DNA from 4 places in the Streptomyces sp. NPDC024017 genome. Region 1 is predicted to be linked to each of the others. Evidence: riboswitches for the same ligand, from Rfam matches in the RefSeq annotation. Region 1 holds a riboswitch; each other region holds the start of a gene.
What was found. Region 1 has a riboswitch for cyclic di-AMP ahead of AB0G20_RS31570 (C40 family peptidase). Riboswitches for the same ligand answer to the same signal wherever they lie in the genome.

Region 1 (3,002 bases):
CATGACCCGACCGTCCGCCCGCTACGTGCTGCCCGAGTTCACCGAACGCACGGGGTCCGGGCAACGGACGATGGACCCGTACTCCAAGCTTCTGGAGGAGCGGATCGTCTTCCTCGGGGCTCCCGTGGACGAGACCTCGGCGAACGACGTGATGGCCCAGTTCATGCACCTGGAGCACCAGGCCCCGGAGCGCGACATCTCGCTCTACATCAACTCCCCCGGCGGCACCTTCCACGCCATGACGGCGATCTACGACACGATGCGGTACCTCTCCTGCGACGTGGAGACGATCTGCCTGGGCCAGGCCGGTGCCGCCTCCTCGGTACTGCTGGCGGCGGGCACGCCCGGCAAGCGATTCGCGCTGCCCGACGCCCGCCTGGTGATCCATCAGCCCGCCCTGCCCGAGCCGATCCGGGGGCAGGCCCGCGATCTGGCGATCCAGGCCGACGAGTTGACGCGCATCCGGAGCCGGATGGAGGAGATCCTCGCGCTGCACACGGGCCGCACCCGCGAGCAGGTGAGCGCGGACATCGAGCGGGACAAGATCCTCACCGCCCAGGAGGCGGTGGAGTACGGCCTGGTGGACGGGATCATCCCCAGCCGCAAGGCCACCCTGGCCCCGCCGACCGGACAGTGAGGCCCAGGTGCTCCCGCCCGAACTGCCGCCGCTGCCCGCCCTGACACGCGCCGAGGCGGAACTGATCGACCGTTACCTCGAGGTCGTCGACCTGCTCGGCCGTATCAACCCGGCCCAGGACGGCGACACCTACCGCGGACTGCGTGCCGCCCAGGCCCTGGTCGGCAAGGCGACCGCGCTGCGTGACGCGCTGACCCTGATGCACCAGCGGGGCGAGACGGAACTGCACGCCGGCACGCTGACCCGGGCGCTGCGGGTGCTGGACGGCGAGCGGCGCACGGCCCGGCTCACCCTGCCCCCGGAGTCCGTCAGTTGACGCGCAACCGTCGGTCCGGACTCCCGCCCCGTCGGCGGAGCGTCCGGACCTGAGTTGAAACGGACCAAAAGACGTACCCCTGTTCGGAGTAGGGGGGAGACCAATTTTGGGACCGTTTCAGTTGCGCAACGCGCGTAGCCCGCGGACGGAATGGGGCATTCCGTCGCTGGTCCGGCGCTCCGCGAACCCGTGGACAGTGGCTCGAACGCACACGTGTCCACCCGAACGGGTGAGTGGTGAGTAACAACACAAATCCCCGGTTCCGTTGGGAAATCCGGACAGCCATGAGCCAAGATCCCTGTCTGACGACAAGCCCCCGCCGCTGTGGCGGGGCGATCCGGGCGGACGCCGAGTCCTGCCGCCGCCCGGATGACCGGTCGACAGGAGTGGATCGGCAGGAGTGGAGGACCCAAGCACGACGGGTCGCCGGGACGGTCACGCCATGACCGGACACGAGCAGCCCTTGGGGTGAAGCCGCGTCAGCGGCCGGGCAACTTTGTCAGCCCGAATCCGACAGGTCATCCTTCACAGGCGGCTGACGAAGGGTTGCGCATGACTGCGCTCAATCGTGTCCCGTCGCTCATGGCCCGGGCCGGCACGGCCTCGGCGCTCACCATCGCCGCCGTGGGCGGCTCGATCGTGGCGCCCGGCTTCGCCTCCGAGGCCGCGGCAGCCACACCGGCGACCAAGGCACTCCAGATCGCGGCCTCCAAGAAGGGTTCACCCTACAAGTACGGGGCCACCGGTCCGCACCGGTTCGACTGCTCCGGGCTCACGCTCTACTCGTTCAAGAAGGCCGGCAAGAAGCTCCCCCGCACGGCTGCCCAGCAGTACAACAAGACGCGCCACATCTCCGCCAAGAACCGCAAGGCGGGAGACCTGGTGTTCTTCCACTCGGGCAGCAACGTGTACCACGTCGGTATCTACGCGGGTAAGAACAAGCTCTGGCACTCCCCGAAGAGCGGAGACGTGGTGCGACTGCAGAAGATCTGGACCAAGAGCGTCTGGTACGGGCGCGTGAAGTGACCCGCCCGGCGTGCGGCGGCGTCCCTGACACGCCGCCGCGCGCCGGAGCGTGACATGGGCTCACGTGGATACCCGTGACCCCATGGCCGAGCACCGTCCCTGCACCGCGCGCAACGAGACTCCGCTGCAACGCGCCGACCGCAACTTCGTCGAGCTGCTCCAGGAACTCCGCGTCACCCAAACGGGTGTGCAGATCCTCTTCGCCTTCCTGCTGTCGCTGGCCTTCACGTCGCGTTTCGAGGACCTCGACACGGTCCAGCGCGTCACCTACGTCATCACGCTGCTGCTGGCCGTCCTCGCCGCCGCGCTCTTCACCGCACCGGCCGCGCTGCACCGCTCCCTCTTCCAGCAGGGCGCCAAGCCCCGCATCGTCCAGGTTTCCTCGCGACTGGCCACCACCGGCCTGAGCGTGCTGGTGTTCGCGTTCAGCGGTTCCGTGTTGCTGGTGGTCGACGTGACCACGGGCCGGACCGGTGGTATCGCCGCGGGCGCCGCGACCTTCCTGGTCTGCGTCGGCCTGTGGGGGCTGCTCCCGCGGCTGGTGCGGCGGGCGGGGCTGCGTGGGGAGGCGGACGGCACCGGGGGGACCACCGAGGAGGAGCCGGCCCGGAGCGACGTCAGGATCCCCGCACCGCTGCGGCGTACCGTCAAGCAGCCGTCGGGGCTTCGAGGGACGGCAGCGCACCGGGAGGCGTCGGCACGGCAGCGGTGACGGCCGCGGGCTCCGGCGGGTCGCGAGGCTCGGAGGGGCGTCGTAGCCGTGCGGGCGGCCCGGATGTCGGTCGCGCGGGCCGGGGCGGGCGAGACGGCCCGTCCGGCGGAGGGGTTGGGGAGGTCTCTCGGGCCCTGCTGCGAGGGCGTGGCCCTGTGCCGCGGCAGACGGGGTGGAGCGGCGGACGTGGGTGAGCTCTACGGCTCCTGCTGGACCACCGTCGTCACCGGCTGGACCGGAACGACCCACGGGAGTTCGATCGAGATGGTCTTGCCGCCCTCGCGGGTGGGGCGGATGCGGAGTCTGCCGCC
Region 2 (3,002 bases), on a different contig from region 1:
GCCTCGGCATGCAGTTCGGGATCTGGGTCGAGCCCGAGATGGTCAACCCGGACAGCGACCTGTACCGCGCGCACCCGGACTGGGTGCAGTACCAACCGGGACGAAAGAGGACGGAGTTCCGCAATCAGCTCGTACTGAACCTGGCCCGCGAAGACGTCCGGGAGTACCTGTGGGAGCAGCTCGACGCGCTCCTCTCCCGTGCTCCGATCGACTACGTCAAGTGGGACTTCAACCGCTGCTTCACCGACGCCGGCTGGCCGGACGACCCTTACCCGCAGCGGCTGTGGATCGACCACGTGCACGGCTTGTACGCCCTGCTGGACCGGCTGCGGGCCGCCCACCCGGGCGTCGCCTTCGAGTCCTGCTCGGGCGGTGGCGGGCGGATCGACCTCAGCGTGCTGAGCCGCACGGACCAGGTGTGGACCTCCGACAACACCGACCCGCTCGACCGGCTCGCCATCCAGCACGGCTTCAGCCAGATCCATCCGGCCCGGGTCATGGCCGCCTGGGTCACCGACAGCCCGAACGCCATGCTCAACCGGCGGGCCAGCTCCCTGCGGTTCCGCTTCGTCAGTGCCATGGCCGGCGTGCTGGGCGTCGGCGGCGACCTCACGAAGTGGACGAGCGAGGAGCTCGCCGAGGCGCGGGAGTGGGTGGGGCTCTACAAGGAGATCCGGCCGGTGGTGCAGCGCGGTGATCTGTACCGGCTGCGTCCCCCGGAGGGCGGACTGAGCGCCGTGCAGTACGCCCTCGGCGACGAGACCGTCGTCCTCGCCTGGCTCCAGGCGCAGCGCTACGGCGAGGCCGTGCCGGCGCTCCGGCTGCGCGGCCTCGACCCGGCGGCATCGTACGAATGCCTCGAAACGGGCGAAGTTCACCGAGGGGCCGTACTGCTCCATCACGGACTGCGGGTCGGCCTGTGCGGGGATCTGGACGCCACGGTCGTCCGCCTTAAGCGGAAGTAGCCCTTCTGTCCGAATAGGGCGCTTAAGTCGTTAAGGGGTAACGTGCCCCGATCGTAAAGGAGATGAGGTCGGGGTGCGTGACCATCGTCATATTCGTGACGATGTGTTGTTGCCATGTTCACGTAATTCTGGCGTTATTCAGGGATATTGAGGAAAGCGGGAGATCCGTAATCCACGCTCGGTGACGTCACATGTGCCGACGCGTCAAGAAAAACACCGTCATGGGCAACCGCAAGCTTGTCCTATTGCGTCGTGGTCGCTTACGTTCCACACCAATCCGGACGGACGCCTAATCCTGCCGCCGCCCGGAGCCCCACACACTGACCCGACGTACGGCAGGAGCGGGGGACCCACAGGTAAGACGCCTGTTCCGGTTCCCGGAACGGCTTGGGGTTAAGCCGCGCCCTGGCGCGGCCGGGCATCTCCAGCTCGCACCCGACAGCTCACCTCGCAGGCGACGGAGAGGAATTCGCCATGCCCGCGAAGGGTAAGCACCGCCGCCCCAAGACTCAGCGTTTCACCCGCTCCATCGCCGTCGCCGGAACCGGCGGGGCCGCCCTCGCCCTGCCGCTCATGGGGGCCGCCGGCGCCCACGCCGCCACCCCGCAGTCGGCTCCTGAAAAGGCCGTCCAGTCCGCTCCGGCCGCCGAGAAGAAGGCTGCCGAAAAGGCCAATGGTGCCCGCACGTACACCGTGAAGGCCGGCGACTACCTCGCGAAGATCGCCGACGACCAGAACGTCAGCGGCGGCTGGAAGAAGCTCTACGCGGACAACCGCGACGCCGTCGGCTCCGACCCGTCGCTGATTCACCCGGGCCTGAAGCTGTCGATCGGCAAGAAGGCGGCGAGCGCGCCGAAGCCCGCGGCCCCGTCCGCGCCGAAGTCGTCGGCCTCCAAGTCGTCCGCCGCCGAGTCGGCCCCGAAGGCGGAGACCGCCGCGAAGCCGGCCGCCGCCAAGCCCGCCGCCAAGCCCGCCGCCGAGAGCAACTCCAGCGGCTACGCCCTCCCGGTGGACGGTGCCACCGTCGGCACGCCGTACCGCATGTCCGGCAGCATGTGGTCCAGCGGTTACCACACCGGTGTCGACTTCGTCGTCCCGACCGGCACCTCCCTCAAGGCCGTCGGCGCGGGCACGGTCGTCTCCGCCGGCTGGGGCGGCGCCTACGGCAACCAGGTCGTCATCAAGCTGAACGACGGCCACTACGCCCAGTACGCCCACCTGTCCCAGCTCTCCGTCTCGGCCGGCCAGACCGTGACCGCCGGGCAGCAGGTCGGCCTGTCGGGCGCGACCGGCAACGTGACCGGACCGCACCTGCACTTCGAGATCCGCACCACGCCGGACTACGGCTCCGACGTGGACCCGGTCGCCTTCCTGCGCTCGCACGGCGTCTCCGTCGGCTGACCGACCGCACGACCACCTGCCTGACACGCGACCGAAGGCCGGACCCCGATCCCCGGGTCCGGCCTTCGGTGTGTCCGCCTCGAACGCCTCAAGGGATCGACAGGGGGCGGCAGTTGCGACACAGTGATCGCATCGTGAGTGCAAGCGCTTTCTGAAGGAGCTGTGCCCCGTGCCGACCACCCGCAGAACGTTCGCAGCCCTGGCAGCCGGAGCCGCTCTGGCGACCATCGCCCCGCCCGGGAGCGCGAGTGCCGCCCCCGGGCGCCGACGCCTCATCGCTCACGACGACTTCTGCCACGGCCTCGGCCAATGGGTCGCCGAACTCCAGGACGGCGGCACGGTCACCGCCTCGCGCGGCGTCCTGGAGATCGACGTACCGAGCGGGGCGACCGTCTGGTTCACACGGCGTCTCGACGGCCCGTACGTCCTCGAGTACACCGCCACGCCGGTGTCCGAGGGAGGGGTCAACGACCGGGTCTCGGACCTCAACAACTTCTGGAACGCGACCGACGTCCGCTCCCCGGGCGACCTCTTCGCGACTCCGCGCGGCGGCGCCCTCGACGAGTACGACCACCTCACGACGTACTACGCGGGCTACGGCGCCAACTACAACACCACGACCCGGCTGCGCCGCTA
Region 3 (3,002 bases), on a different contig from region 1:
ATCGCCTCGGCGCGGTCGCCGATGCCCCGCTTGGGGACGTTGAGGATCCGGCGCAGCGGCACCGAGTCCTCCGGGTTGGCCAGGACGCGCAGGTAGGCCAGGACGTCCCGGACCTCCTTGCGCTCGTAGAAGCGGACGCCGCCGACGACCTTGTAGGGCAGGCCGACGCGGATGAAGACCTCTTCGAAGACACGGGACTGGGCGTTGGTGCGGTAGAAGACGGCGACGTCTCCGGCCTTCGCCTCGCCGGCGTCCGTGAGGCGGTCTATCTCGTCGGCGACGAACTGCGCCTCGTCGTGCTCGGTGTCGGCGACGTACCCGGTGATCGTGGCGCCCGCGCCCGCGTTGGTCCACAGGTTCTTGGGGCGGCGGGACTCGTTGCGCTCGATGACCGCGTTGGCGGCGCTGAGGATCGTCTGCGTGGAGCGGTAGTTCTGCTCGAGCAGGATCGTCGTGGCGTCCGGGTAGTCCTCCTCGAACTGGAGGATGTTGCGGATCGTCGCGCCGCGGAAGGCGTAGATCGACTGGTCGGCGTCGCCCACCACGCACAGCTCGGCGGGCGGGACCTCGGCCTCGGGCGGTACGTCGACGGGGTGCTCGGAGGTGCCGACCAGCTCGCGGACCAGGGCGTACTGGGCGTGGTTGGTGTCCTGGTACTCGTCCACCAGGACGTGCCGGAAGCGGCGGCGGTAGTGCTCGGCGACGTCCGGGAAGGCGCGCAGCAGATTGACCGTCGTCATGATCAGGTCGTCGAAGTCGAGGGCGTTCGCCTCGCGCAGCCGCGACTGGTACATGGCGTAGGCCTGGGCGAGCGTCTTCTCGAAGCCGTCGGTGGCCTGGGCTGCGAAGTCCTCCTCGTCGATCAGCTCGTTCTTCAGGTTGCTGATCTTGGCGCTGAAGGACTTCGGCGGGAAGCGCTTGGGGTCGAGGTCCAGGTCACGGCAGACCAGGGCCATCAGACGCTTGGAGTCGGCGGCGTCGTAGATCGAGAAGGAGGAGGTGAAGCCGAGCTTCTTGCTCTCCCGCCGCAGGATGCGCACGCACGCGCTGTGGAACGTCATGACCCACATGGCGTTCGCGCGCGGGCCGACGAGCTGCTCGACGCGCTCCTTCATCTCGCCGGCGGCCTTGTTGGTGAAGGTGATCGCGAGGATCTGGCCCGGGTGCGCGCCGCGCTCGGCGAGCAGGTGGGCGATGCGGTGCGTGAGCACCCGGGTCTTGCCTGAGCCGGCGCCGGCCACGATGAGCAGCGGGGAGCCGGAGTGGACGACGGCGGCGCGCTGGTTGTCGTTCAGCCCCTCCAGGAGGGCGGCGGTGTCCACCACCGGGCGGGGGGCGCCGTCCCGGTAGTAGGCGTCCCGGTCCGGGGGCACGTCGAACTTCCCGCCGAACAGATCGTCCGGAATCGGCTCCGGAACGTGATCGTCCTCGGGTGGCGGCGGGGGCTCGTCCGCGGGGCCCCGCTGGGCCTGGAGGTTCGCCAGGAAGCTGTCGTCAAAGAGGCTGCTCATCGCTCTCCGAGTCTAGGGCGCCCCACTGACAGCCCGCCGCCGCCCTGAGAACATCGCCCCGCTCCCGGCATCCCGCCGACCGCCCGGCGGCCCATTGTCGCCCTCCATGACCGCTTGATCACGGTCTGCCACACCCCCCGCAATTGCGGACCATCCATGACCAACCATCCCTGATCATTCACTCTCCGCAACGCTCAGGAATAAGGTCACGAAAATGTATCGGGCATATCACCCATCAACCTTCACAAGGGCCACACGAGTTGGCTACCGTGCGACCAGGCCGCACGACCCCCACCGGCGAACGTCGCCGGGCCGCGCGGCCTCCGCCGAGTCCGGCGTGCCGCAGCGGCAGCCGGAGCCGGGGACCCAACCGTGAACCTGGGGTGAATCGGCCCGACTCCCTGTGCGGAGAAGGCCGTAGGGCAAACCTTCCGAACCACCCGCCCGAACCCGACAGCTAACCCGGTAGGCGGAACATGGAAGGAGTCGCCTCCCTTGGCGTCGCACCGCAAGTCGCGTCCTACGGGTACGCGCGTGGCAGGCATACGGACCCCCGCCCTCGCAACGGCGGCCCTCACGTCCGTGGCCCTGCTGTCCCAGTCGGCCAACGCCGCACCCGAGGCCGACGACAAGCCCAGCCTCGAGGAAGTCGAGAAGAAGGTCGACGACCTGTACCGCCAGGCCGAGTCGGCGACCGACAAGTACAACGCGGCCAAGGAGAAGACCGCGAAGCAGCGCAAGCGCGTCGACACCCTCCTGGACGACGTCGCCCAGCGCACCCAGAAGCTCAACGAGGCGCGCGAGGAGCTGGGTTCCTTCGCCTCCGCCCAGTACCGCACCGGCGCCGCCGCCCCGGACACGGCGACGTTCCTGCTCGCGGACACCCCGCAGGACTACTTCGACCAGAACCAGCTGATGGACCGGATGACGGGCCGTCAGAAGGTCGCGGTCGACGACTACGTCACGCAGCAGTCCGAGACGATGAAGAAGCGCCAGGAGGCCACCGACAGCCTGGAGACGCTGACCGAGTCGCAGGGCGATCTGAAGACGGCCAAGGCCACCGTCCAGCGCAAGCTCGCCGACGCGCGCGAGCTGATGTCGAAGCTGACCGCCGAGGAGAAGGCCCGGCTCGCGGCGATCGAGAAGGAGAAGCGCGAGGAGGCGGCCCGCAAGGCCGCCGAGCTGGCCCGGCAGCAGGCCGCGCAGCAGAAGGCGCAGGACGAGGCCGCTCAGCAGCAGGACAGCGGGTCTACGTCCTCGGGGTCCTCGACCTCCGGCTCGTCCACCTCGACAGCCCCGGCCGACTCCTCGTACGCCACCAAGGCCGACAAGGCGCTCGCCTTCGCCCGCGCCCAGATCGGCAAGCCGTACGTGTGGGGCGCCGTCGGACCCGGCTCCTACGACTGCTCCGGCCTCACCCAGGCCGCCTGGAAGGCCGCCGGCGTCACCCTGCCGCGCACCACCTACGACCAGGTGAACGCCGGCACCACG
Region 4 (3,002 bases), on a different contig from region 1:
TTGCGCTGGGCCAGCTCGACGGCGTCCAGGGTCTCGGTCAGCGAGCCGATCTGGTTGACCTTGACCAGGAGCGCGTTGGCGGCGCCCTCGTCGATGCCGCGGGCCAGGCGCTCGGGGTTGGTGACGAACAGGTCGTCGCCGACGAGCTGGACCTTGTCACCGAGCTTGGCGGTGATGGTCTTCCAGCCCTCCCAGTCGTCCTCGAACAGCGGGTCCTCGATGGAGACGAGCGGGTACGCGTCGACGAGCTCCGCGTAGTACTCGGTCATCTCGGCGGCCGAGCGCTGCTTGCCCTCGAAGGTGTAGACGCCGTCCTTGTAGAACTCGGAGGCGGCGACGTCGAGCGCCAGGGCGATCTGCTCGCCGGGGGTGTAGCCGGCTTCCTTGACGGCCTCGAGGATGAGGTCGAGGGCCTCGCGGTTGGAGCCGAGGTTCGGGGCGAAGCCGCCCTCGTCGCCGAGGCCGGTGGCCAGGCCCTTGCTCTTCAGGACCTTCTTCAGCGTGTGGTAGACCTCGGCGCCCCAGCGCAGGGCCTCGGAGAAGGACTCCGCGCCGATCGGGGCGATCATGAACTCCTGGATGTCCACGTTGGAGTCGGCGTGCGAGCCGCCGTTCAGGATGTTCATCATCGGCACCGGCAGCAGGTGCGCGTTGGGGCCGCCCAGGTAGCGGAACAGCGGCAGGTCGCTGGCCTCGGAGGCGGCGTGGGCGACGGCGAGGGAGACGCCGAGGATGGCGTTGGCGCCGAGGGAGCCCTTGTTGTCGGTGGCGTCCAGGTCGAACATGGCCTGGTCGATCAGACGCTGCTCGGTGGCGTCGTAGCCGACCAGCTCCGGGCCGATCTGCTCGATGACCGCGAGCACGGCCTTCTCCACACCCTTGCCGAGGTAGCGGTTCGAGTCGCCGTCGCGGAGCTCGATGGCCTCGAAGGCGCCCGTGGAGGCGCCGGACGGGACGGCGGCACGACCGGTGCTGCCGTCGTCGAGGCCGACCTCGACCTCGACCGTGGGGTTGCCTCGGGAGTCCAGGATTTCCCGGGCTACGACGACGTCGATGGACGGCACGAGCATCTCCTTCTTGGTGTGACGCGGTGACGCGGGTCGCGTGGACCCGGCGAGGTGCGGGCCCGGTGGCTCGCGACATGAGCCTAACCGGCTCCGGGCGATCGGCCACCGGGTCGCCCACCCCATGGACAGAACCGAGAGTAAATTGTTTCCGAACGGAACAAAGCCCGTTGCCGAAAAAACCCCGCCCCGGTGCGTACGGGGGATGACGCACCGGGGCGGGGAGACCGTGGACCCTGGGCGGGTCCGGGTGGGCCGCTGCTTACTTCAGGTGCAGCTGCTGGCCCGTGTAGATGAGGTTGGCATCGTCGATGATGTCCTTGTTCAGCTGGTAGAGCTTCTCCCAGCCGCCCTTGACCTTCTTGTCCTCGGCGATCGAGCTGAGGGTGTCACCCTTGACGACCTTGTACTCGCCGTCGCCCTTCTCGACCTTCTTGCCGGTCGGGGTGGTGACGGTCTTCTTGGCCGCCGGACGCTCGTCGGAGCGGGAGGCCGGCTGCTGGGTCTCGCGGGACTCGGTGCTCTGCTCGGAGGAGCTGCCGGAGTCGCTCGAGGAGCCGCCGCCGGTGTAGCCGGCGCTCGACAGGCCCTTGCCGCAGACCGGCCAGGCGCCCTTGCCCTGGCTCGCCAGGACCTTCTCGGCGATCTCGATCTGCTGCTCCTTGGTGGCCTGGTCGGCGGTGGAGGCGTACTTGGTGCCGCCGTAACCGGACCAGGTGGAGGCGGAGAACTGCAGACCGCCGTAGTAGCCGTTGCCGGTGTTGATGGACCAGTTGCCGCCGGACTCGCACTGGGCGACGGTGTCCCACTCGGAGGCGGTGGCGGCGGAGGCGTTGCCGGCCGCCATCAGCGGGGCGGCGACGGCGGCACCGGTGACACCGGCGATGGCGATGACCCGAGAGGCCTTGGACGGACGGCGGTGCGTGCCCTTGCCGGAAAACAGCATGGAGAGATCCCCTCACCGACGCCTGCGAGGTGAGCTGTCGGGTTCGGGCCGGTTGAGTTGCCCGGCCGCGTCCCTCCCGGGACACGGCTTCACCCCAAGCCCTTCCGGCACAACTGGCCGGTCGGGCACCTACCTTGGGTCCCCCGCTCCTGCCTACGGCGCTTGACGCGACGACTGTTCCCGTACGGCCGCTGGCAGGATTCGGCGTTGCGGCAGCCGGGGCTCGTGGTGACGAGCGGTCACGACCGTAGACACGCGATCCGCGGAATTTCAAAGACGATCAGGGCTTCTGAGATCTATCTCTCACGGGCCTCAAACGGGACATTCTCCGCGAATCATGACGCGAACTCGTGCGGTTTGGGGGCGACTTCCGCCAACGTTTCCGCACTGCCCGAACAGCTACTCCTCGTCCCCTTCGCCCTCCACCGTGAGCTTCTGACCGGGGTGGATGAGGTTCGGGTCGGTACCGACGGCCTTCTCGTTGCCGTCGTAGAGCGCGTGCCATCCGCCGCTGACCCGAAGGGCGTCGGCGATGGACCAGAGGCTGTCGCCGACGCCCACGATGTAGGCACCTTCGGACGCGTCAGCGGAGGCCTCGTCACCGCGCGAGGAGTGACGGCCCGTGGACTCGTCCGCACGGCCGCTCTCGGGCGTGCCGGTCTCGTCGGCACTGGGACCGCGATGGCGGCCGGAGCCGGCGTCTGTCGGCGCCGAGGAGTCGTCGCTCTGCTGCGAGTTGCCGGACCGGCCGCTCTCGGGGGTGGCCGACGGAGAACCGTCGGACTGCCGGTCCTGCGACGAGTCGGAGGATGCGGACGACTTGCCCGGCTTGGCGGTTTCGTCATCCGACGATGACGACGTGTCAGGCGACGACGAAGACGAGGAAGGACTCGCGGAAGGAGACGAACCCAGCGAGTCGAGCAGACCGGGCGAGTCCTCAGACCCGGATGATTCAGACGAGTCGGACGAATCCGACCCCTTGTCCTGCTGGA

Region 2: it holds a riboswitch for cyclic di-AMP, as region 1 does, so the genes downstream of both, AB0G20_RS13555 (LysM peptidoglycan-binding domain-containing M23 family metallopeptidase) here and AB0G20_RS31570 (C40 family peptidase) in region 1, are expected to answer to the same signal.
Region 3: it holds a riboswitch for cyclic di-AMP, as region 1 does, so the genes downstream of both, AB0G20_RS32760 (NlpC/P60 family protein) here and AB0G20_RS31570 (C40 family peptidase) in region 1, are expected to answer to the same signal.
Region 4: it holds a riboswitch for cyclic di-AMP, as region 1 does, so the genes downstream of both, AB0G20_RS19145 (transglycosylase family protein) here and AB0G20_RS31570 (C40 family peptidase) in region 1, are expected to answer to the same signal.

The regions. Positions count from the first base shown of each region.
Region 1 is NZ_JBEZYZ010000013.1:180,847-183,848, forward strand. Features, by position in the region: gene AB0G20_RS31560 (ATP-dependent Clp protease proteolytic subunit) at 2-637, shown strand; gene AB0G20_RS31565 (hypothetical protein) at 645-953, shown strand; cyclic di-AMP (ydaO/yuaA leader) riboswitch at 1,290-1,502, shown strand; gene AB0G20_RS31570 (C40 family peptidase) at 1,506-1,979, shown strand; gene AB0G20_RS31575 (DUF6328 family protein) at 2,062-2,691, shown strand; gene AB0G20_RS31580 (ATP-binding protein) at 2,889-3,002, opposite strand, start outside.
Region 2 is NZ_JBEZYZ010000004.1:490,075-493,076, forward strand. Features, by position in the region: gene AB0G20_RS13550 (alpha-galactosidase) at 1-965, shown strand, start outside; cyclic di-AMP (ydaO/yuaA leader) riboswitch at 1,274-1,435, shown strand; gene AB0G20_RS13555 (LysM peptidoglycan-binding domain-containing M23 family metallopeptidase) at 1,440-2,366, shown strand; gene AB0G20_RS13560 (DUF6250 domain-containing protein) at 2,536-3,002, shown strand, end outside.
Region 3 is NZ_JBEZYZ010000014.1:104,208-107,209, reverse strand. Features, by position in the region: gene pcrA (DNA helicase PcrA) at 1-1,511, opposite strand, end outside; cyclic di-AMP (ydaO/yuaA leader) riboswitch at 1,826-1,998, shown strand; gene AB0G20_RS32760 (NlpC/P60 family protein) at 2,007-3,002, shown strand, end outside.
Region 4 is NZ_JBEZYZ010000006.1:442,346-445,347, reverse strand. Features, by position in the region: gene eno (phosphopyruvate hydratase) at 1-1,064, opposite strand, end outside; gene AB0G20_RS19145 (transglycosylase family protein) at 1,327-2,010, opposite strand; cyclic di-AMP (ydaO/yuaA leader) riboswitch at 2,015-2,181, opposite strand; gene AB0G20_RS19140 (transglycosylase family protein) at 2,410-3,002, opposite strand, start outside.